DNA from 4 places in the Streptomyces sp. CB09001 genome. Region 2 is predicted to be linked to each of the others. Evidence: riboswitches for the same ligand, from Rfam matches in the RefSeq annotation. Region 2 holds a riboswitch; each other region holds the start of a gene.
The links. Region 2 has a riboswitch for cyclic di-AMP ahead of C4J65_RS20080 (transglycosylase SLT domain-containing protein). Riboswitches for the same ligand answer to the same signal wherever they lie in the genome.
Positions count from the first base shown of each region.

Region 1: it holds a riboswitch for cyclic di-AMP, as region 2 does, so the genes downstream of both, rpfA (resuscitation-promoting factor protein RpfA) here and C4J65_RS20080 (transglycosylase SLT domain-containing protein) in region 2, are expected to answer to the same signal.
Region 3: it holds a riboswitch for cyclic di-AMP, as region 2 does, so the genes downstream of both, C4J65_RS17660 (M23 family metallopeptidase) here and C4J65_RS20080 (transglycosylase SLT domain-containing protein) in region 2, are expected to answer to the same signal.
Region 4: it holds a riboswitch for cyclic di-AMP, as region 2 does, so the genes downstream of both, C4J65_RS02795 (C40 family peptidase) here and C4J65_RS20080 (transglycosylase SLT domain-containing protein) in region 2, are expected to answer to the same signal.

Region 1 covers NZ_CP026730.1:2,744,267-2,749,520, forward strand. The annotation lists gene C4J65_RS12660 (DUF501 domain-containing protein) at 1-495, opposite strand, end outside; gene divIC (cell division protein DivIC) at 555-1,037, opposite strand; gene eno (phosphopyruvate hydratase) at 1,149-2,438, opposite strand; gene rpfA (resuscitation-promoting factor protein RpfA) at 2,688-3,416, opposite strand; cyclic di-AMP (ydaO/yuaA leader) riboswitch at 3,420-3,586, opposite strand; gene C4J65_RS12680 (transglycosylase family protein) at 3,770-4,783, opposite strand; gene C4J65_RS12685 (cytochrome P450) at 4,927-5,254, opposite strand, start outside.
Region 2 covers NZ_CP026730.1:4,306,547-4,311,800, forward strand. The annotation lists gene C4J65_RS20075 (HAD family hydrolase) at 329-1,138, shown strand; gene C4J65_RS20080 (transglycosylase SLT domain-containing protein) at 1,176-1,667, opposite strand; cyclic di-AMP (ydaO/yuaA leader) riboswitch at 1,672-1,840, opposite strand; gene C4J65_RS20090 (polyprenyl synthetase family protein) at 2,516-3,526, shown strand; gene C4J65_RS20095 (outer membrane lipoprotein carrier protein LolA) at 3,843-5,087, shown strand; gene C4J65_RS20100 (ABC transporter ATP-binding protein) at 5,140-5,254, shown strand, end outside.
Region 3 covers NZ_CP026730.1:3,808,835-3,814,088, reverse strand. The annotation lists gene trmB (tRNA (guanosine(46)-N7)-methyltransferase TrmB) at 1-286, shown strand, start outside; gene C4J65_RS17670 (PrsW family intramembrane metalloprotease) at 296-1,726, shown strand; gene C4J65_RS17665 (aldo/keto reductase) at 1,751-2,695, opposite strand; gene C4J65_RS17660 (M23 family metallopeptidase) at 2,832-3,875, opposite strand; cyclic di-AMP (ydaO/yuaA leader) riboswitch at 3,887-4,042, opposite strand; gene C4J65_RS17655 (PP2C family protein-serine/threonine phosphatase) at 4,267-5,254, opposite strand, start outside.
Region 4 covers NZ_CP026730.1:568,303-573,556, forward strand. The annotation lists gene C4J65_RS02780 (ATP-dependent Clp protease proteolytic subunit) at 1-559, shown strand, start outside; gene C4J65_RS02785 (hypothetical protein) at 567-875, shown strand; cyclic di-AMP (ydaO/yuaA leader) riboswitch at 1,418-1,481, shown strand; gene C4J65_RS02795 (C40 family peptidase) at 1,517-1,990, shown strand; gene C4J65_RS02800 (ATP-binding protein) at 1,961-2,473, opposite strand; gene C4J65_RS02805 (helix-turn-helix transcriptional regulator) at 2,690-3,550, shown strand; gene C4J65_RS02810 (DUF397 domain-containing protein) at 3,572-3,802, shown strand; gene C4J65_RS02815 (8-amino-7-oxononanoate synthase) at 3,845-4,972, opposite strand; gene bioB (biotin synthase BioB) at 5,123-5,254, shown strand, end outside.

The DNA.
Region 1 (5,254 bases), 1.6 Mb from region 2:
CCCCTTGCGCCACCACTCGGGCAGCATCGCGATCGCCTCGTCGCCCAGCGGGTTGACGCCCGGACCGGCGGCCAGCGAGTGGGCGACCAGCACGTGCAGGCACTTCACGCGGTCCGGCATGCCGCCCGCGCTCGGGAATCCGGTCAGCTCCTCGATCTCGTCGCGGCGCCGGACGTAGTCCTCGTGCGCGGCCCGGTAGGCGGCGGCCAGCTCCGGGTCGGTGGCCAGGCGCTCGGTCATCTCCTTCATCACGCCGTTAGCCTCCAGCGTGCCGATGGCGGAGGCCGCCTTCGGGCACGTCAGGTAGTACAGCGTGGGGAAGGGCGTGCCGTCGGGCAGCCGCGGCGCCGTCTCCACGACGTCCGGCTGTCCGCAGGGGCAGCGGTGCGCGATGGCGCGCAGGCCGCGCGGGGGCCGTCCGAGCTGCTGCTTGAAGGCCGCCACGTCCGCGTCGGTCGGCTCGGTGCGCGGGGTGGTCGGCGGGGGAGTCTGCATGACTGTCTTCTGCTGGTCTTCCTGTTGAGTCACCGGCGGAGCGGGTCGGCGCGGTCGGTTCACTGCCGGCGGGCGACGGCGTCGGCCTTGTCGACCCCGTCCCACACGTTCCGGTACCAGGGGCGGTCGGCGGCGGCGGCCCCGGCGCGGGTCTGCTCGGCCGCCTCCGGGTCGACGACAACGAACCCCGTCTCCCCCGGCATCACGTAGTGCAGCCGCAGCCGGACCTGCTGCTCGGCGTAGGCGTCGTCCTGCCAGCGTGCCTTGAGGTCGCGCAGGTCCTCGACCCGCTGCCGGGTCTCCCGCTGCTCCCGCTGGAGATCGGCGATCTCGGCACGCTGGGCGACGTACTGCCGTATCGGGTAGGCGAGCGCCACGACGAGCGAGCAGAGCACCATCGCGAGCAGCGCGGCCCGGCCGGTCAGCCGGGAGCGCCGGGCCTGGCGCCTGGTCTGCGAACGGTAGACCCGGGCCGCGGTCTGTTCCCCGATGATCCGGATCCTGGTCGCGGTGGAGAAACGGTCCCGGTCCTTCACGGCCATCTGGTCTCCGCCTCCCGTGCACGCGCGTACGTCCCCGCACACGGTACGGGACCGGATACGGGGACGTACGTACGACGCTGCCTTCTACCGGGCGGTCAGCCCTTACTGGGCCTACTGGTTCGCAGAGCGGAACCGGGGGAACGCGCTGCGGCCGGCGTACACCGCGGCGTCGTCGAGGATCTCCTCGATGCGCAGCAGCTGGTTGTACTTGGCGACGCGCTCGGAGCGGGCCGGGGCGCCGGTCTTGATCTGGCCGCAGTTGGTGGCGACGGCCAGGTCGGCGATGGTGACGTCCTCGGTCTCGCCGGAGCGGTGGGACATCATGCACTTGAAGCCGTTGCGCTGGGCCAGCTCGACGGCGTCCAGGGTCTCGGTCAGCGAACCGATCTGGTTGACCTTGACCAGCAGGGCGTTGGCCGAGTTCTCCTCGATGCCGCGGGCCAGGCGCTCCGGGTTGGTGACGAACAGGTCGTCACCGACCAGCTGGACCTTGTCGCCGAGCTTGGCGGTGATGGTGTTCCAGCCGTCCCAGTCGTCCTCGAACAGCGGGTCCTCGATGGAGACCAGCGGGTACGCCTCGACCAGCTCGGCGTAGTACTCGGTCATCTCGGCGGCGGTGCGCTCCTTGCCCTCGAAGGAGTAGGAGCCGTCCTTGTAGAACTCGGACGCGGCGACGTCGAGCGCGAGGGCGATCTGCTCGCCGGGGGTGTAGCCGGCCTCCTTGATCGCCTCGAGGATGAGGTCGAGGGCCTCGCGGTTGGAGCCGAGGTTCGGGGCGAAGCCGCCCTCGTCGCCGAGGCCGGTGGCCAGGCCCTTGTTCTTCAGGACCTTCTTGAGGGTGTGGTAGACCTCGGCGCCCCAGCGCAGGGCCTCGGAGAAGGACTCCGCGCCGATCGGGGCGATCATGAACTCCTGGATGTCCACGTTGGAGTCGGCGTGCGAGCCGCCGTTCAGGATGTTCATCATCGGCACCGGCAGCAGGTGCGCGTTGGGGCCGCCCAGGTAGCGGAAGAGCGGCAGGTCGCTGGCCTCGGAGGCGGCGTGGGCGACGGCGAGGGAGACGCCGAGGATGGCGTTGGCGCCGAGCGAGCCCTTGTTGTCGGTGGCGTCCAGGTCGAACATGGCCTGGTCGATCAGGCGCTGCTCGGTGGCGTCGTAGCCGACCAGCTCCGGGCCGATCTGCTCGATGACGGCCAGCACGGCCTTCTCGACGCCCTTGCCGAGGTAACGGCTCGGGTCGCCGTCACGCAGTTCGATGGCCTCGAAGGCACCGGTGGAGGCGCCGGACGGAACGGCGGCACGACCCGTGCTGCCGTCGTCGAGGCCGACCTCGACCTCGACCGTGGGGTTGCCTCGGGAGTCCAGGATTTCCCGGGCTACGACGACGTCGATGGACGGCACGAGCATCTCCTTCTTCAATGTGACGCTTCACTGTGACGCTTCGGTGTGCCGCGGTCCCGCGGGACCGCGACGGCTCTGCGGGACCGAGCCTAACCGGCTCCGGGCGATCGGCCAGCCGATCGCCCACCCGCTGGACAGAACCGAGAGTAAATTGTTTCCGAACGGAACAAAGGCGGAACATGAAAAGTCCCGCCCCGGTGCGTACGGGGGAACACGCACCGGGGCGGGAGTCGCGGAGGCCGCCGCCGCTTACTTCAGGTGCAGCTGCTGGCCCGGGTAGATCAGGTCGGCGTCGTCGACGATGTCGTCGTTCAGCTTGAAGAGCTTCGCCCAGCCGCCCTTGACGTCGTGCTCCTCGGCGATCGAGCTGAGGGTGTCGCCCTTGACGACCTTGTACTCGCCGTCGCCCTTCTCGACCTTCTTGCCGGTCGGGGTGGTGACGGTCTTCTTGGCGGGCTTCTCGGCCTTCGGCTCGGCGGCCGGGCGCTCGGAGGAGCGGGAGGCCTTCTGCTCGGTGGAGCGCTCGGTGGTGGAGCCGCTGCTCTGGCTCTGCGAGCCCTCGGAGCTGCCGGAGCCGCTGTCCTGGGAGCCGCCACCGGTGTAGGCGGCGCCCGACAGGCCGGTGCCGCAGACCGGCCAGGCACCCTTGCCCTGGCCCGCGAGCACCTTCTCGGCGATCTCGATCTGCTGGGACTTGCTCGCCTGGTCGGCGGAGGAGGCGTACTGCGTACCACCGTAGGCGGCCCAGGTGGAGGCGGAGAACTGCAGACCGCCGTAGTAACCGTTGCCGGTGTTGATGGACCAGTTGCCGCCGGACTCGCACTGGGCGACGGCGTCCCACTCGGACGCGGTGGCGGCGGAGGCGTTGCCGGCCGCCATCAGCGGGGCGGCGACGGCGGCACCGGTGACGCCGGCGACGGCGATGACACGGGTGGCCTTGGACGGGCGACGGTGCTTGCCCTTGCCGGAAAACAGCATGGTTGATCCCCTCACCGACGCCTGCGAGGTGAGCTGTCGGGTTCGGGCCGGTTGAGTTGCCCGGCCGGGTTCCTCCCGGAACTCGGCTTCACCCCTAGCCGCTCCGGCTCAACTGCCCGGTGCGGCACTTACCTTGGGTCCCCCGCTCCTGCCTGCGGCGCTTGACGCGACGACTGTTCCCGTACGGCCGCTGGCAGGATTCGGCGTTGCGGCTGTCGGGGCCCGCGGTGGCGAGCGGTCATGACCGTAGACACGCGCTCCGCGGATTTTCAAAGACGATCACGGCTTCTGAGACCTATCTCTCACGAGATCCAAAAGGGACATACGGTCTCTAACCGTGACGTGAACTCCCCCTACTTTTCGCCCGATTCGCCCGTGACCGTGAGCGTCTGACCGGGCAGGATGTGGTCCGGGTCGGCACCGACGACGGTCGCGTTGTCGGCGTAGAGCGTGCGCCACCCGCCGTCGACCTCAAGGGAGTCGGCGATGGCCCAGAGACTGTCGCCGGTGCGGACGACGTAACGGCCGTCCCCGGCCTCCCGCTCGCCACCGTCGCGCGAGGCGTGCCGGCCCGTCGTCGGGTCCGTACGCCCCTCCCCCGCCGCACCCTCGTCCGCGGTGCCGCCCCGGTGCTTGCCGGAGCCGGACGAGCCCTCGGTGCCCTGCGATTCGGCACTGACGGAGGGGTCGGATTCGGACGAAGTGTCCGGCTTGGCGGATTGGTCCGCCTCATCGGACGGAGCGTCAGACGACGGCGAAGAAGAGGGCGAAGGGGACGAAGAGGATGCTCCGGACGTCGACTCCGGCGTCTCGGCCGTGCCGGACGAACCGCTCGAGCCGGACGACTCGGATGACTGGGGCGACTCGGGTGTTTCGGTGGTCGCGGGTGTTTCGGACGACTTGGTGGTGTCCTGCTCCCCCGAGGTGTCCGAACCCTCCGACGCCCCGTCACCGGCCGTGCCGGAGCCGGAGCCGCCGCCCGTGACCCCGGAGTCGCTGCCCAGTCCGGCCAGCAGACCGCAGGTCGGCCAGGCGGCGATGCCCTGGTCCGCGTGTATCTTCTCGGCGATTCGTATCTGCTGGGAGCGACTGGCCTGGTCGGCGCTGGGGGCGTAGTCCAGCCCGCCGTACCGCTCCCAGGCGTCCTGGGACAGCTGCAGGCCGCCGTAGTACCCGTTGCCGCTGTTCTGGCTCCAGGCACCACCGGTCTCGCACTCGGCGACCTGGTCCCAGTTCGCGGAGTCGGCCGCGTGGGCGCCGGTGGCACCGAGCAGCGGGATCGCGATGGCGGAGCCGGTCACTCCGGCGGCGACGACCAGTGCGGGTGCCTGGCGGGGGCGGCGGTGACGACCGTTCCCGGAGAGCATGCGACGACCTTTCACGAGACGACGGGGACCGCGCGGCGGATGACGCTCGACACCACGCTGATCCGTGAACGTATAGGGAGATCATCACTTGTCACAAGTTCATGCCGCGCAGATCACGTGAAGATCACAGAGTTGAGCGCGTGTCACTTTTGCGTCGGCGACGGACCGTTGCCCGCCGATGACGCGAGCGGTGTGAACGAGACCGGCAAAGTGCGCAGACCTCGCATGATGAGGCCGCCGCGCCACCGGAGTTCGGCCGGGTCCGCGGCGAGGCGGAGGTCCGGCAGCCGGGTGAGCAGGGTGGCCAGCGCCGTCTGCCCCTCCAGCCGGGCGAGCGGGGCGCCGAGGCAGTAGTGGATGCCGTGGCCGTACCCGAGGTGCTGGCTGTCGCGGCGGGCCAGGTCCAGGGTGTCCGGGTCGGTGAACCGCTCCGGGTCCCGGTCGGCGGCGGCGAGGACGACGAGGACGGGG
Region 2 (5,254 bases):
GGCGCAGTGGCGCGAACGGGGACACTCTGGGCGGTGCCGGAAGGTCTTGGGGAGGAGTTCTCGGGGGAGGGGCCTTCGACGGCAGGCGCGCCTCCCCGGTCAAGCCCCCCTGAACAAAAGGAAGTACCGCGGGAGGGTGGGCAGCGCCCCATCCCGATGCCAACCGGGGCACAGGCCCTGAATCGGCTTTAGCCGATGATGTGTCAGGATCCGGACATGATCGGGCGTCCTCGTGCAACCCCGTGCGGGTTCGAGCGCACTCGTTACGCCCTCGTTCGGAAGCGGTCACGGGTGAGTCCGGCGGGTGCGGTGTCCGTATTCTCTGATCATGGACCGCACCGCATACTCACTCGTCGCCACCGACCTGGACGGCACGCTGCTCCGAGGCGACGACACCGTCTCCGACCGGTCGCTGGCCGCGCTGGCGCGGGTCGCCGGTGCCGGTGCGCGGCACCTGGTGGTGACGGGACGGCCGGCACCCAGGGTGCGCCCCCTCCTCGACCGGCTCGGCTGCACGGGGCTCGCGGTGTGCGGACAGGGCGCGCAGGTGTACGACGCCGGCGCGCACCGGATGCTGTGGTCGGTCACCCTGGACCGGGAGCTGGCCGAGACCGCGCTCGGCAAGATCGAGGCCGAGGTGGGCCAGGTGCACGCCGCCGTGGACCAGGACGGCGTCGAGGGGCTGACGCTCATCGAGCCGGGCTACCTGATGCCCCACCCGACGCTGCCCGCGGTGCGCGTCGAGCGGCGTGAGCAGCTGTGGTCCACGCCGATCAGCAAGGTGCTGCTGCGCCACCCCGAGCTGACCGACGACGAACTGGCGGCGACGGCTCGCGCGGTGGTCGGTTCGCTCGCGACGGTCACCATGTCGGGGCCCGGCACGGTGGAGCTCCAGCCCTGCGGCATCACCAAGGCCACCGGCCTGGCGCTGGCCGCCGAGCACCTGGGTCTGGAGCGGCGGCGGACGATCGCCTTCGGGGACATGCCCAACGACATCCCCATGTTCCATTGGGCGGCCCACGGTGTCGCCATGGCCGGCGCCCACCCCGAACTCAAGGCGGTGGCCGACGAGGTCACCACGACGAACGAGGACGACGGCGTGGCCGTCGTCCTCGAGCGGATCTTCGGTACCTCTTGATGCGCTACCGCTTGGTGCGCTGCCGCGGCGGCGCGGCTCAGTACGCGCTGAAGACGTTGTCCATCGAGCCGTAGCGGTCGGCCGCGTAGTTGCAGGCGGCGGTGATGTTGGCGACCGGGTCGTACGGGTCCCAGGAGGTGCCCTCCACGTGGTACGCCTGGAAGGTCGGGTCGATCACCTGGAGCAGACCCTTGGACGGGGTGCCGTTGATGGCGTTGATGTCCCAGTTGTTGATGGCGAGCGGGTTGCCGGAGGACTCACGCATGATGTTGCGGTGAATGCCCTCGTAGGTCCCGGGGATGCCGTGCTGGGCCATGATGTCGAGCGACTCGCGGATCCAGCCGTCGAGGTTGTCCGGGTAGGCCGTGGCCGCCGTGGTGGCGGTCGTGGCGGCGGCCGGGGTGGCCGCGGAAGCGGTGGTGGCGCCGATGAGCGGCAGCGCGAGCACCGCGGCACCGGTGCCGGCGACGGCGAGCTTTCGGGCGAGGCGGCTGGTGCGGGCGTGACGGTTCTGACCGTTGGCAGACATGCGGTGTCCCTCTCCTTACGCCTACGAGGTGAGCTGTCGGGTTCGGGCGGGGAGGTGCCCGGCCGTGCCCTGACGGGTACGGCTTCACCCCGAGCCGCTCCGGTGGTGACCGGTGCGGCGACTTACCTGGGTCCCCCGCTCCTGCCTGCGAGTTTGTTGGGTGGATGACTGTGCGACGGGCGGTGGCAGGATTCGGCGTCCACCCGACAGGCCGGGAACGTATGCGAGAGCACATGTCCGGAACAAGTGCAGGAATCACCCAACATGCCTGTTGACCTTGGTCTGACGTCTTTGGGGCCCTTGATCCTTTGCTGTTGCCAATCCCCAACTGGCTTGCGGGGCAAAGGGAGGGCACAGGTTTCGGTGGGGTTGCCTGCGGGGCGCCCGGAGTGAGCCAACTCACTGGCTTCAACAAGCACGGCAAATAGGGCATTAACCCCAACTAGGAGCCAACCGGCCGCGGGTGGGGACGGCTTCGGGTGTCGAGCGGGGAGGGGAGGGAAGCGGGGAGGGGGAGGAGGTGGGGAAGGGGGCGGGAGAGGGGTGGGTGCGTCTGTCGGGTGACGTTCTCGAAGTGCGGGCCGTTGGGAGGAGTGATGGGATCTTCGGTGGCGGCTCCGGCCCGTTCGCCCTCCGGCTCCGGCTCGTCCCCTCTGGCGATATCAATCAAAATCTGCTCATATCACCTGATCAAAAACATACCGTTCATGATCCGATACCGACCAGCCTGTAACGGTGGGCGCTAGCGGTGATCGAAACGTGACCGGATACGCTGACTTGAGTGGTGGCAGCGACCTATCGACAAACCAGGTAATCGCCAGTAGACACCAGCAGACAGGAGACCCCTCGTGACCGTCGTCGGGCCGTTCGGGCTGAGCGTGCGGGACCAGGCTCTGGAAGCCGATGTCCAGGCCGGATTGGTTGCTGTCGAGGAAGGGTTGCTTGAGGCAACCAAAAGCGAGGTGCCGTTCATCACGGAGGCCGCCCAGCACCTGGTGCGGGCCGGCGGGAAACGGTTCCGGCCGCTGCTGGTGATGCTCTCGGCCCAGTTCGGAGACCCCTACGCCCCCGGGATCGTGCCCTCGGCCGTGGTCGTGGAGCTGACCCACCTCGCCACGCTGTACCACGACGACGTGATGGACGAGGCCGCCGTGCGGCGCGGGGTGTCCAGCGCGAACACCCGCTGGGGCAACTCGGTCGCGGTCCTCACCGGCGACTTCCTGTTCGCCCGAGCCTCCCAGATCCTCGCCGACCTCGGTCCCGAGGCGGTCCGCGTCCAGGCCCTCGCCTTCGAGCGGCTGGTCACCGGTCAGATCCTGGAGACGGCCGGCCCGCAGGACGGCCGCGACCCGGTCGACCACTACCTGGACGTGCTGGGCGGCAAGACGGGCTCCCTGGTGGCGGTCTCCTGCCGGTTCGGCGCGATGATGTCCGGCGCCGACGAGACGGTGGTGGACGTCCTCACCCAGTACGGCGAGCGGCTCGGCGTCGCCTTCCAGCTCGCGGACGACGTCCTGGACATCGCCTCCGACTCCGACGAGTCCGGCAAGACGCCCGGCACGGACCTGCGCGAGGGCATCCCCACCCTGCCCGTACTGCGGCTGCACGAGCGGGCGGCCCGGCTGGGGCTCGCCGAGGACATCGCGCTGTGCGAGCTGCTGGACTCCGACCTGAGCGACGACGCGCGGCACGCCGAGGCGCTGCGCCTGCTGCGCGCCCACCCCGCGCTGGAGCAGGCCCGCCGGGACACCGTCCGGTACGCCGAGGAGGCCCGGGCCGCGCTGGCCCCGCTGCGGGAGTGCGATGCGAAGGCCGCGCTGGTGGAGCTGTGCGACGCCGTGGTCCACCGGGCCGGCTGACCGCCCCCGGCGGTCCGTCGCCGCCTCCACGGCCAGTGGTCGGCCCCACGGTCCGTCGCTGTCTCCACGGCCAGTGGTCGGCCCCACGGTCCGTCGTCGGCCCCTACGGGCCGGAGGAGTCGGCACCCCTGCGTGTCATCCCGCAGGAGTAGGCGGAGTTGAGCCCGCGGTCTGACGCGTGTGCTCCGGCGATTTGGTCAGATGGACACCACGGAAAAACACCAATCCTCACCGATTCGGGTGAGAATGGCGGCTCACGGGTGAACGAGTGCGAGGTCGCGAGACAGCCGCCGCCGACGACGGAGGTAGGGCACACATGGCACCGATCGATTCCGACGACAACACGACCGCCGGGGAGGGCGAGGAGCTGCGGGCCGGACGGCGCAAGGCCGCGCGGTACGTCGTCCCGGTCGCGGTGATGGGAGTGGCGGCCGCGACGATCGGGCTCGTCCCCGCACTCGCCGACTCCGGGGACCCCGACCTGCCGAAGGTCACCGCGGAGCAGCTCATAGAGAAGATCGCCAAGTCGGACGTCCAGCAGCTGTCCGGCACGGTGCGTATCAACACCGACCTGGGTCTGCCGGACCTCGGCGGGCTGGAGAGCGGCCTGATGTCCGGGATGTCCGGAGGTTCGGGCTCCGGCGACGACGAGGGCTCCGCCGCCGACCCGTCGGCCAAGCTCACCGAGCTGGTGTCCGGCAGCCACACCTTGCGCGTCGCGGCCGACGGCCCCGACCGGCAGAAGCTGTCCCTGCTGGAGAACGCCGCGGAGTACAGCCTGATCCACAACGGCAAGGACGTCTGGGGCTACGACAGCCGGTCCAACGAGGTCTACCACTCCACCGCCGCCGGCAGCGCCGAGCGGCCGGAGAAGGACGTGTCGGGCCAGGACGTGCCGGCCACCCCGAAGGACTTCGCCGACCAGGCGCTCAAGGCGGTCGACGACACGACGTCGGTGACCGTCGGCGGCACCGCGCAGGTGGCGGGCCGGGACGCCTACCGCCTGGTCGTCGAGCCCAAGCAGGACGGGTCCACGGTCGGCGCGATCACCGTGGCCGTGGACGCCGAGACCGGCACGCCGCTGAAGTTCACCCTGACCCCGGCGAGCGGCGGCGCCGCCGTCGTGGACGTGGGCTTCACCAAGGTCAGCTTCGCCAAGCCGGACGCGTCGACGTTCGACTTCATGCCGCCCGAGGGGGCCAAGGTCACCGAGGCCGACGAGGCCGGCGAGCGGGCCAAGGTCCCGGAGCGCGGGCGCGGGGCCGAGGGCGGTCTCGCCAAGGGGATGGACGGCCTCGAGGTCATCGGCGAGGGCTGGAACGCGATCGCCGCCTTCGACACCGGGGCCGGGGGCGGCCTGCCCACGGCGTCCGCGGGCGGCGACCTCGGCGACCTCGGTGGCTTCCTGGGCTCCTTCGGCGACCCGGTCAAGGGCGACTTCGGCTCGGGCACGGTCTTCAAGACCCGCCTGGTCAACGCCCTGATCACGGACGACGGCAAGGTCTACGCCGGTGCGGTCACCAAGGACGCCCTGGTGAAGGCGGCCGACGCCGCGAAGTAGAACGCACGCAGCACCCCACCCGTACGGCCAAGAGGACGAAAAGAGGGAGCCGATGGCCGAAGCGTCCGCCACGGAGCCGGAGCGCCCGGGCCTGGACCGCGCGGATGACGCCGTCATCGCCACCCGCGGGCTCACCAAGCGCTACCGCGGCGGACAACTCGCCGTCG
Region 3 (5,254 bases), 500 kb from region 2:
GCGCCGGCTGATCCAGCCGGAGTTCCTGACCCTGGCCGCGGCCCGGCTCGCTCCGGGGGCCGTGCTGCACTGCGCCACCGACTGGGAGCCGTACGCCGAGGAGATGCTCGACGTGCTGACCGCGCACCCCGGCTTCGAGAACACCGTGCCCGACGGCGGATTCGCGCCACGCCCCGAGCACCGGCCCCTGACCCGTTTCGAGGGCCAGGGACTGGACAAGGGACATGTGGTGAACGACCTGCTCTTCCGCCGCGTACCGCACAAGGAGCTGCCCCCCACCGGTTAGGGTCCTGCCGTGGCCACCTGTCCCCCGTATCCGACCCGTGCGCACCGGCATACGCACTGGTGGCAGCGGACCTGGGTCCGTTACGGCGCGCTGATCACCCTGCTCGCGCTCTCCGGCCTGGTGATCCTGGCCCTGGTGCGGGAACAGACGGGCACGCAGGGGTTCCTGGTGGGGCTGGGCCTGGCGGTGCTGCCGGTGCCGCTGCTCATAGCCGCGTTCCGCTGGCTGGACCGGGTGGACCCCGGCCCCTGGCGGAACCTGCTCTTCTGCTTCGCCTGGGGGGCCTGCGCGGCGGCGCTGATAGCGATCGTCGCCAACAGCTTCGCGACCCGCTGGATAGCCACCGCGACCGCCGACCCGGCGAGCGCGGACACCCTGGGCGCCACGGTCATAGCCCCGGTCGTCGAGGAGTCCGCCAAAGCGGCCGCCGTCCTCCTCGTCTTCCTCTTCCGCAGGCGGGACTTCACCGGCATCGTCGACGGCGTGGTCGTCGCCGGGGTCACCGCCACCGGTTTCGCCTTCACCGAGAACATCCTCTACCTGGGTACCGCCTTCGGCACCGACCAGCTCACCGGCGACAGCGGCATCGCCTCCGTCACCGCGGCGACCTTCTTCGTGCGGGTCGTGATGTCGCCGTTCGCGCACCCGCTGTTCACCGTGCTCACCGGCATCGGCTTCGGCGTCGCCGCGCTCTCGACGGGCCGGCACCACCTGCGCCGGGCCCTGCTCCCCCTGGCCGGACTGCTGCTCGCGATGGGCATGCACGCACTGTGGAACGGCTCGGCCGCGTTCGGCGAGTACGGCTTCTTCGCCGTGTACGCGGCGTTCATGGTGCCGTCCTTCGGCCTGCTGACCTGGCTGGTGATCTGGACCCGGCAGCGCGAACTGGGCACCGTGCGGGCCGAGCTGCCCGCGTACGTCGTGGCCGGCTGGCTCACGCCCGCGGAGCCGTACGCGCTCGGCTCGATGCGGGCCCGCCGCATCGCCCGGCAGTACGCCCGCCGGCACGCCGGGAAGGAAGGGGCGCGGGCGGTGGCGCGGTACGAGGCCTGCGCGACCTCGGTGGCGTTCCTGCGGCAGCGGGGCCGCCGGGGCCGGGCGGGCGCCGACTTCGCCGTACGGGAGCGGGCACTGCTGGACGCCCTGTGGCACCTGCGGGACCTCGCCCGCCCGGCCCTGGACCACGCGGCCCGGGCCACGGCACCGCCGCCGCCCGTGCCGCAGCCGGTGCCGCCGTGGGCGTATCCGTACGGCGGGACGCACGGCGCGTACGGCCTCCGGACCGCGCCCACTCCCTACGCCCCGCAGGCCCCGTACGCCCCCCACGCCCTCTACGGGCCGCTCGGACCGCAGGCCCCGCACAACCCGTACGCGCCGCCACACACCCCGTATGCGCCGCCGTACACCCCGTACGCGCCACCCGGCCCCCACCGCCCGTAGGTCCGCGACGCGAGGACCGTCCGCTCAGGCGGACGCCCGGGTCAGCCGGCCGACCTCGTCCTCCGTCAGGCTCAGCTCGGCCACGCCCAGCAGCGCCGGCAGCTGCTCCACCGTGCGCGCGGACGCGATCGGCGCCGCCACCGTCGGCCGGGCGGCCAGCCAGGCGAGGGCGACCGTGGCGACGGGGGCGTCGTGGGCCTCGGCGATCTCGTCCAGGGCGGCCAGCACCCGGCGGCCCCGCTCGGTCTTAAGGTGCTTGGCCGCACCGCCCGCCCGCGGGCTGTCCACCTCCGTGCCGGGCCGGTACTTGCCGGTGAGGAAGCCGGCCGCGAGGGCGTAGTACGGCACGGCGGCGAGCCCCGCCCGCTCGGCGAGGTCGCGCAGCTCGCCCTCGTACGTGTCGCGGGAGACCAGGTTGTAGTGCGGCTGGAGGGCGACGTACCGGGCGAGGCCCTCGCGGTCGGAGAACTCCAGGGACGCGGCGAGCCGCTCGGCGGAGATGTTGGAGGCGGCGATGTGCCGCACCTTGCCGGCCTTCACCAGTTCGTCGAGCGCGCCGACGATCTCCTCGACCGGCACCTCGGGCTTGTCGAAGTGGGTGTAGTACAGGTCGATGTGGTCGGTGCCCAGGCGGCGCAGCGAGGCGTCGGCCGCGGCCCTGATGTTCGCGGCGGACAGGCCCGGGTACTCGGGGTGCTGGCTGACCTTGGTGGCGAGGACGACGTCGTCACGGTTGCCGCGGGCCGCGAACCACTCGCCCAGGACGGTCTCGGACTCACCGCCGCTGTTGCCGTCGACCCACGCCGAGTAGGAGTCGGCGGTGTCGACGAAGTTGCCGCCGGCCGCCGTGTAGGCGTCCAGGACGGCGAAGGACCGGTCTCGGTCGGCGGTCCAGCCGAAGACGTTGCCGCCCAGGGCCAGGGGGAAGACCTCGAGGTCGGAGGAGCCGAGCTTGCGCAGAGAAGTCATGTAGGGACTCAACGACCGCGCCGGAGCGGGCGATTCCGGCAGGCACGCAAAATCCCCGCAAACCGGCAGCCCTGACGTCGGGGGGTCGCCGTCAGGACCGCCGGGGATCGGCGGGGCGCGTCGTGGGCGGGGTGGCTCAGGGGGTGAGGCCCTTGCTCTGCAGCCAGGCCATCGGATCGATGCCGGTGCCGCCGTCGGTGTGCACCTCGAGGTGGAGGTGGGCGCCGGTGACGTTGCCGGTGGCGCCGACACGGCCGATGACGTCGCCGGTGGTGACCTGCTGGCCGACGCTGACGTTGATGGAGGACTGGTGCGCGTACCAGAGCTCGGTGCCGTCGTCGAGGGTGAGCACCGTCTTGTAGCCGTACGACCCGTCCCAGCCGGCCGACGTGATGGTGCCGCTGTGCACCGCCTTGAGCAGCGTGCCCGTGGGGGCGGCGAAGTCGAGGCCGGTGTGGTGGCCGGAGGACCAGAGGGAGCCGGCCTGGTTGAACGTGGAGGAGATCGTGTACGAGGAGGTCGGCAGCGTGAACTGCTTGGCCAGCTTCGCGAGCCGCTCGGCCTCGGCCTTCTTCGCGGCCTCCTCCTCCGCCTTCTTCTTGGCGGCGGCGGCCTTCTCCTCGGCCTCCTTCTCCGCCTTGGCGGCGGCTTCCGCGGCCTTCTTCTCGGCCGCGGCGGCGGCTTCGGCGGCGGCCTTGGTCTCGACCTGCGCCTGCTGCTGCTCGGCCTGCGCCATGATCCGGGCCCGCAGCGACTCACCAGCGCCGGTGGTGCCGGTCTTCTCCGCGCTGTCGGCGGCGACGGCCTGGGTGATGCCGCTGAGCGGGGTGGCGGAACCCTCGGGCTCCGACTTCTCGTCGTCGCCGGGGAGGAGCGAGCCGACGTTCGGCAGGTCCGGCATGGAGATGGACACCGGCGGCTTGCCGGTCTGCGCGCTGGCCATGCCGCCCGCTCCGACGGCGGCTATGACACCGACGCCGAGGACGGTGGAGCTGCGGGCGAGTCCGCCGCGCTGCTTGGCCACGCGGTGCCGGCCGCGTACGGGGCGGATGGATTCCGCGGTGGGATTCCACTCCTCCCAGGGGCCCTCTTCGGTGCGGTAGCCGTCGTAGCCGAAGGTGTCGGTGCCGTGCCCACTGGGCGCGGACGGGGCCTCGGGGGCAGGCCGGTTGGACGCCACGTGGGCGTACTCCTTTCCTTCCTTTCGCCTACCGGGTTAGCTGACGGGTTCGGAGCAGGAAGGTCTCCTACGGGTGTCTGCCGACCGTTTTCCACGGCGGCATACGCCCGATTCACCCCAATGTGGTGGTTCCCCGGTTCCCTTGCGGGATTCGGCGCGTGCGCACGGAGCCGCCTTCTGTGACGGCTGGGACGACCGCGCTGCGTTATCGAACGTTAATAGACGCGAGGCTCCGATTCCAAGCCGTTCCTCTTGATCATTACCGAATACGGCCGGGACGTACGCCTCACGACCGGTGAAAACCGGGCGAGTTGACCCGGCCTCGGTATTCCCTCTCGCGCCAGTTTCTTCTGACGGTGTATCAGTTGTTATGCGGAGGGGGGTCGCGCTGTCACGGCTCGTGACAATGATCATGATCACCGCGCCGGGGGCGCCGGACGGCGAGCAGTGCCATGTCGTCCGCCATGCCGCCCCCGGAGTGCCGGCGCACGTCCTCGGCGAGGGTGGCGAGCAGGGTCGCCGGATGCGGGAAGACGCGGCCGGTCAGCCGCGCCTGCGGATCGTAGAACTCGCCCTTCGCGTCCCGGGCTTCGGTCAGCCCGTCGGTGTAGAGCAGCAGTGTGGCCCCGCCGGGGAAGGGGGCCTCCTCCGCCCGGTCGGGCCACACTCCCAGCTCGCCCATGCCGAGCGGCAGCGCCGACTCGTGGGCGGGCAGCGGGCCGAGGGTGCCGTCGCCGTAGAGCAGCAGGGGCGGCGGATGGCCGCGGTTGACGATGCGGACGGTGCCGCCGCCGTGCGGGAGTTCGGCGAGGACGGCGGTGGTGAAGCCCTCGAAGGCGTCCAGTCCGTCGCGTCGGGTGCCCTCGCGCGCCAGCGCCCGCTCCAGGCGCTGTGCCACCGCCTCCAGCGTCGCCTCCTGCTCGGCCGCCTCCCGGAACGCGCCGATCACGACGGCGACGGCGGCCACCGCACCCATGCCCTTGCCGCGCACGTCCCCGACGATGAGCCGGACGCCGCGGGCGCTGTCCTGCACCGCGTACAGGTCGCCGCCGATGAAGGCGTCGGCCTGCGCGGCCTCGTAGCAGACGGCGATCTCGAAGCCCGCGATCCGCTCGGCGGGTTCGGGCAGGACGGCGCGCTGGGCGGCCTCGGCGATCTCACGGACGGAGACGAGGCGCTCGCTGCTGCGGCGGACCATGCCGTTCACGAGGACGGCGAGTACGGCGACCGTGGCGATGGTGATCAGCTCGGTGAGGGAGTCGACGTAGTGGATGACGCCCTTGCCGAGCTGCAGCCCGATGACCGCGGCGACCACGGCGACGCCGGTGAGCGCCGTGCCGCGCCGCGAGTAGAGCGGGGCGGCGATCAGGGGCGCGGCC
Region 4 (5,254 bases), 3.7 Mb from region 2:
GTACTCCAAGCTGCTCCAGGAGCGGATCGTCTTCCTCGGGACACCGATCGACGAGACCACCGCGAACGACGTGATGGCGCAGTTCATGTACCTGGAGCACCAGGCAGCGGACCGGGACATCGAGCTGTACGTCAACTCGCCCGGCGGCTCCTTCACCGCCATGACCGCGATCTACGACACGATGCGCTACGTCGCCTGCGACGTAGCCACGACCTGCCTCGGGCAGGCCGGTTCGTCCGCCGCGGTGCTGCTGGCGGCGGGCACGCCCGGCAAGCGCGCCGTCCTGCCGGGCGCCCGGGTGGTGCTCCACCAGCCGGCGCTCACCGAACCGGTGCGGGGGCAGGCGAGCGACCTGGCCGTCCACGCGGAGGAACTGGTCCGCGTCCGCGCCCGCCTGGAGGAGATCCTCGTACGGCACACCGGCCGCACTCCCGAGCAGGTGACCGCGGACATCGAACGGGACACGGTCCTGGACGCCCGACAGGCGCTGGAGTACGGGCTGGTGGACCGGATCGTGCCGGGCCGCAGGACCCCGCCCGCCCCGTCCGGCGCCAGGTGATCCGCCCGTGCTGCCACCCGAGTTGCCGCCGCTGCCCGCCCTGACCCGGGCCGAGGCCGAGGTCATCGATCGCTATCTGGACGTCGTCGACCTGCTCGGACGCATCAACCCGGGGCGGGACGGCGACACCTACCGCGGGCTGCGGGCCGCCCAGGCACTGGTCGGCAAGGCGGCGGCGCTGCGTGACGCGCTGGCGCTGATGCACCGGCGGGGCGAGACGGAGGTGCACGCCGCCACCCTGGCCCGGGCGCTGCGCGTACTCGACGGCGAGCGGCGGACGGCGCGGCTCGGCCTCCCGCCCGCTTCCGAGAGTTGAGCACCTCGAACCCAGACCCGTCACATCCAGACCCATCACATCCAGACCCATCACATCCGGACCCATCACATCCGGACCCATCACATCCGGACCCATCACATCCGGACCCATCACATCCGGACGCATCCGGACCGGGACGAAACGGACCAAACGACGTACCCCCTTTCGGCGTAGGAACACCTCCGATTCGCGACCGGTCGAAGTTGCGGCACCCGTGCGCTCCGCCCGTGCCGCACACCACTGCGCCGCTGGTCCCGGGGCCGTCACCGCTCGCGGCGGCACTTCGAACAGGAGGCGTCGACCCGAACGGGCGAGTGGCACGTAACAACACAAAGGGCACGTTCCGTTGGGAATTCCCTTCAGGACGGGACAAGATCCGTGACTGACGACAAGCCCCCGCCGCAGCGGCGGGGCGGTCCGGGCGGACGCCGAGTCCTGCCGCCGTCCGGACGACCGGTCGCAAGGGAAGTGGATCGGCAGGAGTGGAGGACCCGAGCACGACGGGTCGCCGGCACGGCCGCCTCCGCGGGAGGCGCCGGGCTCAGCGGTCCTTGGGGTGAAGCCGCACACCGCGGCCGGGCAACTTCGCCAGCCCGAATCCGACAGGTCATCCTTCACAGGCGGCTGACGAAGGGTTGCGCATGTCCGCGCTCAATCGTGTCCCGTCGCTGATGGCCCGTGCCGGTACGGCCTCGGCTCTCACCCTCGCCGCCGTGGGCGGCTCCGTCGTGGTCCCCGGTGTCGCCTCCGAGGCGGCCGCGGCGAGCCATGCGACGAAAGCCCTCAAGATCGCGGCCTCCAAGAAGGGCGCCCCGTACCGCTGGGGTGCCACGGGTCCTCACCGGTTCGACTGTTCCGGCCTGACCCTGTACTCGTTCAAGAAGGCCGGCAAGAAGCTGCCCCGCACCGCGGCCCAGCAGTACAACAGGACCAGCCGTGTCTCCGTGCGGAACCGCAAGGCCGGAGACCTCGTGTTCTTCCACTCCGGCAGCAGCGTCTACCACGTCGGCATCTACGCCGGGAAGGGCAGGATCTGGCACGCGCCGAAGACCGGCGCCGTGGTGCGCCTGGAGAGGATCTGGACGTCAAGCGTCTGGTACGGCCGGGTCAAGTAGCCCGCCCGCGGGGGTGGTGGCGTTCTGTCCCGCCGTCACCCCCGCGGGCGCGGCCGGTCCGCCCGGGGGCGCCCAGGGCAGTTCGATGGAGACGGTCTTGCCGCCCTCGCGGGTGGGCCTGACCCTCAGCCTGCCGCCGCACTCGGCGGTCAGCCAGCGAATGATCACCATGCCCCGCCCGTTGTCCTGCTGGACGGCGGCGGGCAGACGCTTGGGGAAGCGCGGGTGGCTGTCGGTGACACCGAGACGCAGCCGCTCGTCGCGGTCGAGAACGAGGTCCACCGTGAAGGTGGGCGACTGCCCGAACGTGTGCTGGACCGCGTTGGTCGCCAGTTCGGAGACGATGAGCCGCACCGTGTCCGCCAGATCGGCGTCGCCCGGCAAGCCCCACTCCGCCAGGGTGCCGACCACGTAGGTCCGCGCGGCGGCCACCGAGGCGGGATCGCTCGGCAGAGTGACGGATGCTTCCAGATGGTCTGCCATGGCGACGTCGTCCCTTTCTCACGGGACCGCAGGCCCGACACGGAGCGGATGGTTCGAGTACGGTCCCGGACTGGTGCTTCACCGCCAGACTGCCATCACCAGGCCCATGAAGGGCGGCGATCCACCAAGATATGCATATATCTGTCGCTCGAAGCGGTGAACTCTGCGACGGCAGAGCGTATTTGGGCGGCTCATAAGGAGTAAGGGAGTTGTCCCATGCAGCACGGTCCCGTGGTGCGCCGCCGCAAGCTGGGCGCGGAACTGCGCGCCCTGCGCACGTCGGCGGGCATCACCAGCGGCGAGGCGGCCCGGCTCGTGGGCTGGCACCAGTCGAAGGTCAGCCGGATCGAGACCGGGACGAGCGGGGCCAAACCGGCCGACGTGCGGTTACTGCTGGACGTCTACGGCGTGGCCGACGAGCAGCTGCGGGGGCTGCTGGTGATGCTGGCGCGGTCCGAGGACGCCGGGGGGCGCCACCACTGGTGGCACGCCTACCGCGGGGTGCTGCCCCCGACGTACCGCGACTTCATCAGCCTGGAGTCGCAGGCCAGCGCGATGCGCACGCTGGAGACCACGGTGGTGCCCGGCCTGCTCCAGACGCCGGAGTACGCCCGCGCGGTGACGCGGGCCGCCGTGGACGGGATGCCGGCGGAACGGCTGGACACGCTGGTGGAGGTCCGGCTGGCCCGGCAGGACGTGCTGCGGGGCGAGCCGCCGCTGGAGCTGAGCGCGGTCCTGGACGAGGCGGTGCTGCGCCGGGAGGTGGGCGGGCCCGGGGTGATGGCCCGTCAACTGGCCAGACTGGTCGAGGCGGCGCAGCTCCCCCATGTCCGGCTCCAGGTTCTGCCGTTTGCCGCCGGGGCGCACATCGGTGTCACCGGCCCTTTCGTAATCTTCTCCTTTTCGAGCACTTCTGATCTGGACGTGGTTGTTCTCGACCACTTGACGAGTAGCCTGCACCTCGAACGGAAAGAAGACCTAGAGGCCTATACCGAGGCCTTCAACGCCCTTCTGATCCATGCCCTTTCGCCCGAGGACTCGTTGGACTTCATCGCCGCGACCGCGGCAGGCGCGTAAGGAGGCACCATGTCAGGCTCCATGTCCGAAGATCCCCGGAACATCCCTGTCAGCACCGATATGACCGGTGTGCGGTGGCTGCGCAGCAGCTACAGCACCGGAGCGAACAACTGCGTGGAGACCGCCCGCCCGTCGGCCGGCCCCCGCGCCGGACTGCTCGCCGTGCGCGACTCCAAGAACCCGGCCGGACCCGCCCTGCTCTTCTCCCCCGGGAGCTGGACGGCGTTCACCGCCGGCGTCGGCCGCGGCTGACCGCGCCGGACACCGGACGACGCACGGCCGTGTCCCGCCGACTCATGGCCGCGTTTCGCCGATCACCCGTACAGCGCGCTCGATCTGTTCCCCGGAGAGGTCCCCGCGAGCGGTCAGCCTGAGCCGTGAGATGCCGTCGGGCACGGAAGGAGGGCGGAAGCAGCCCACGGACAGGCCGGCCGCCCGGCAGTCGGCCGCCCACCGCACGGCCTCCTCCGGGGAGGGTGCGCGCACCGAGACGACCGCGGCGTCCGGACGTACCGCGTCCAGACCCGCGGCGGTCAGGCGTGCGTGCAGTTCGGCGGCGACGGCTCTGGCCCGCGCCGCCCGTCCCGGCTCGCGGCCGAGCAGTCTGAGCGCCGCGAGGGCCGCCCCCGCGGCGGCGGGGGCGAGCCCGGTGTCGAAGATGAACGTGCGGGCCGCGTTGACCAGGTGGTCGACGACCCGGGCGGGGCCCAGCACGGCGCCGCCCTGGGCGCCGAGCGACTTGGACAGCGTGACGGTCACGACGACGTCGTCACGGCCCGCCAGTCCCGCCCCCTGCGGGGCACCCCGGCCTCCCTCACCGAGGACGCCGAGACCGTGGGCGTCGTCGACGACCAGTCCGGCGCCGTGTTCCCGGCACGCTTCGGCGAGCGCGCTCAGGGGCGCGGCGTCGCCGTCGACCGAGAAGACCGTGTCGGAGACGGCCACCGCGGGCCCCTCGTGCGTCGCCAGCGCCTTGCGCACGGCGTCCGGGTCGGCGTGCCCCACGACCTGCGTGGTGCCGCGGGCGAGCCGGCAACCGTCGATCAGCGAGGCGTGGTTGCCCGCGTCGGAGACGACGAGGCTGCCGTGCGGTGCCAGCGCGGTGACCGCGGCGAGGTTGGCCGCGTAACCGGAGGAGAAGACGAGCGCGGCCTCGAAACCGCAGAGCTCGGCGAGTTCGCGCTCGAGTTCGGCGTGCAGTGCGGTGGTGCCGGTCACCAGCCGGGAGCCGGTCGCGCCGCCGCCCCAGGTCCGCGCGGCCGAGGCCGCCCCTTCGACGACCTCCGGGTGCCGGGCGAGGCCCAGGTAGTCGTTGCTCGCCAGGTCCAGCAGCGCCGACGCCGCCGGGCGGGGGCGCAGAACCCGCACGAGTCCGGCCTCGCGGCGCGCCCGGTCCTGCTCGTCGATCCAGCCGAACGCCATGAGGCGGCCCTCCGGTGTTTTGTAGGCAGTGAACAGACATTAGCGGTCCGGCCACCCCCGCGAGGTGTGGCAATACCCACACGTCGATCTGTCAGTGTTGTGCAAAGTCTCCTTGGCCGCGGACGGCCCCTTAGGACAGGATCGGCTCTCATGGACCTGCTGAACACGCTGGTGGACAAGGGGCTTCGGCGCGAGTCGCCGACCCGCGAGGAGGCGCTGGCCGTCCTCGCCACTTCCGACGACGACCTGCTCGACGTGGTGGCCGCGGCCGGAAAGGTGCGC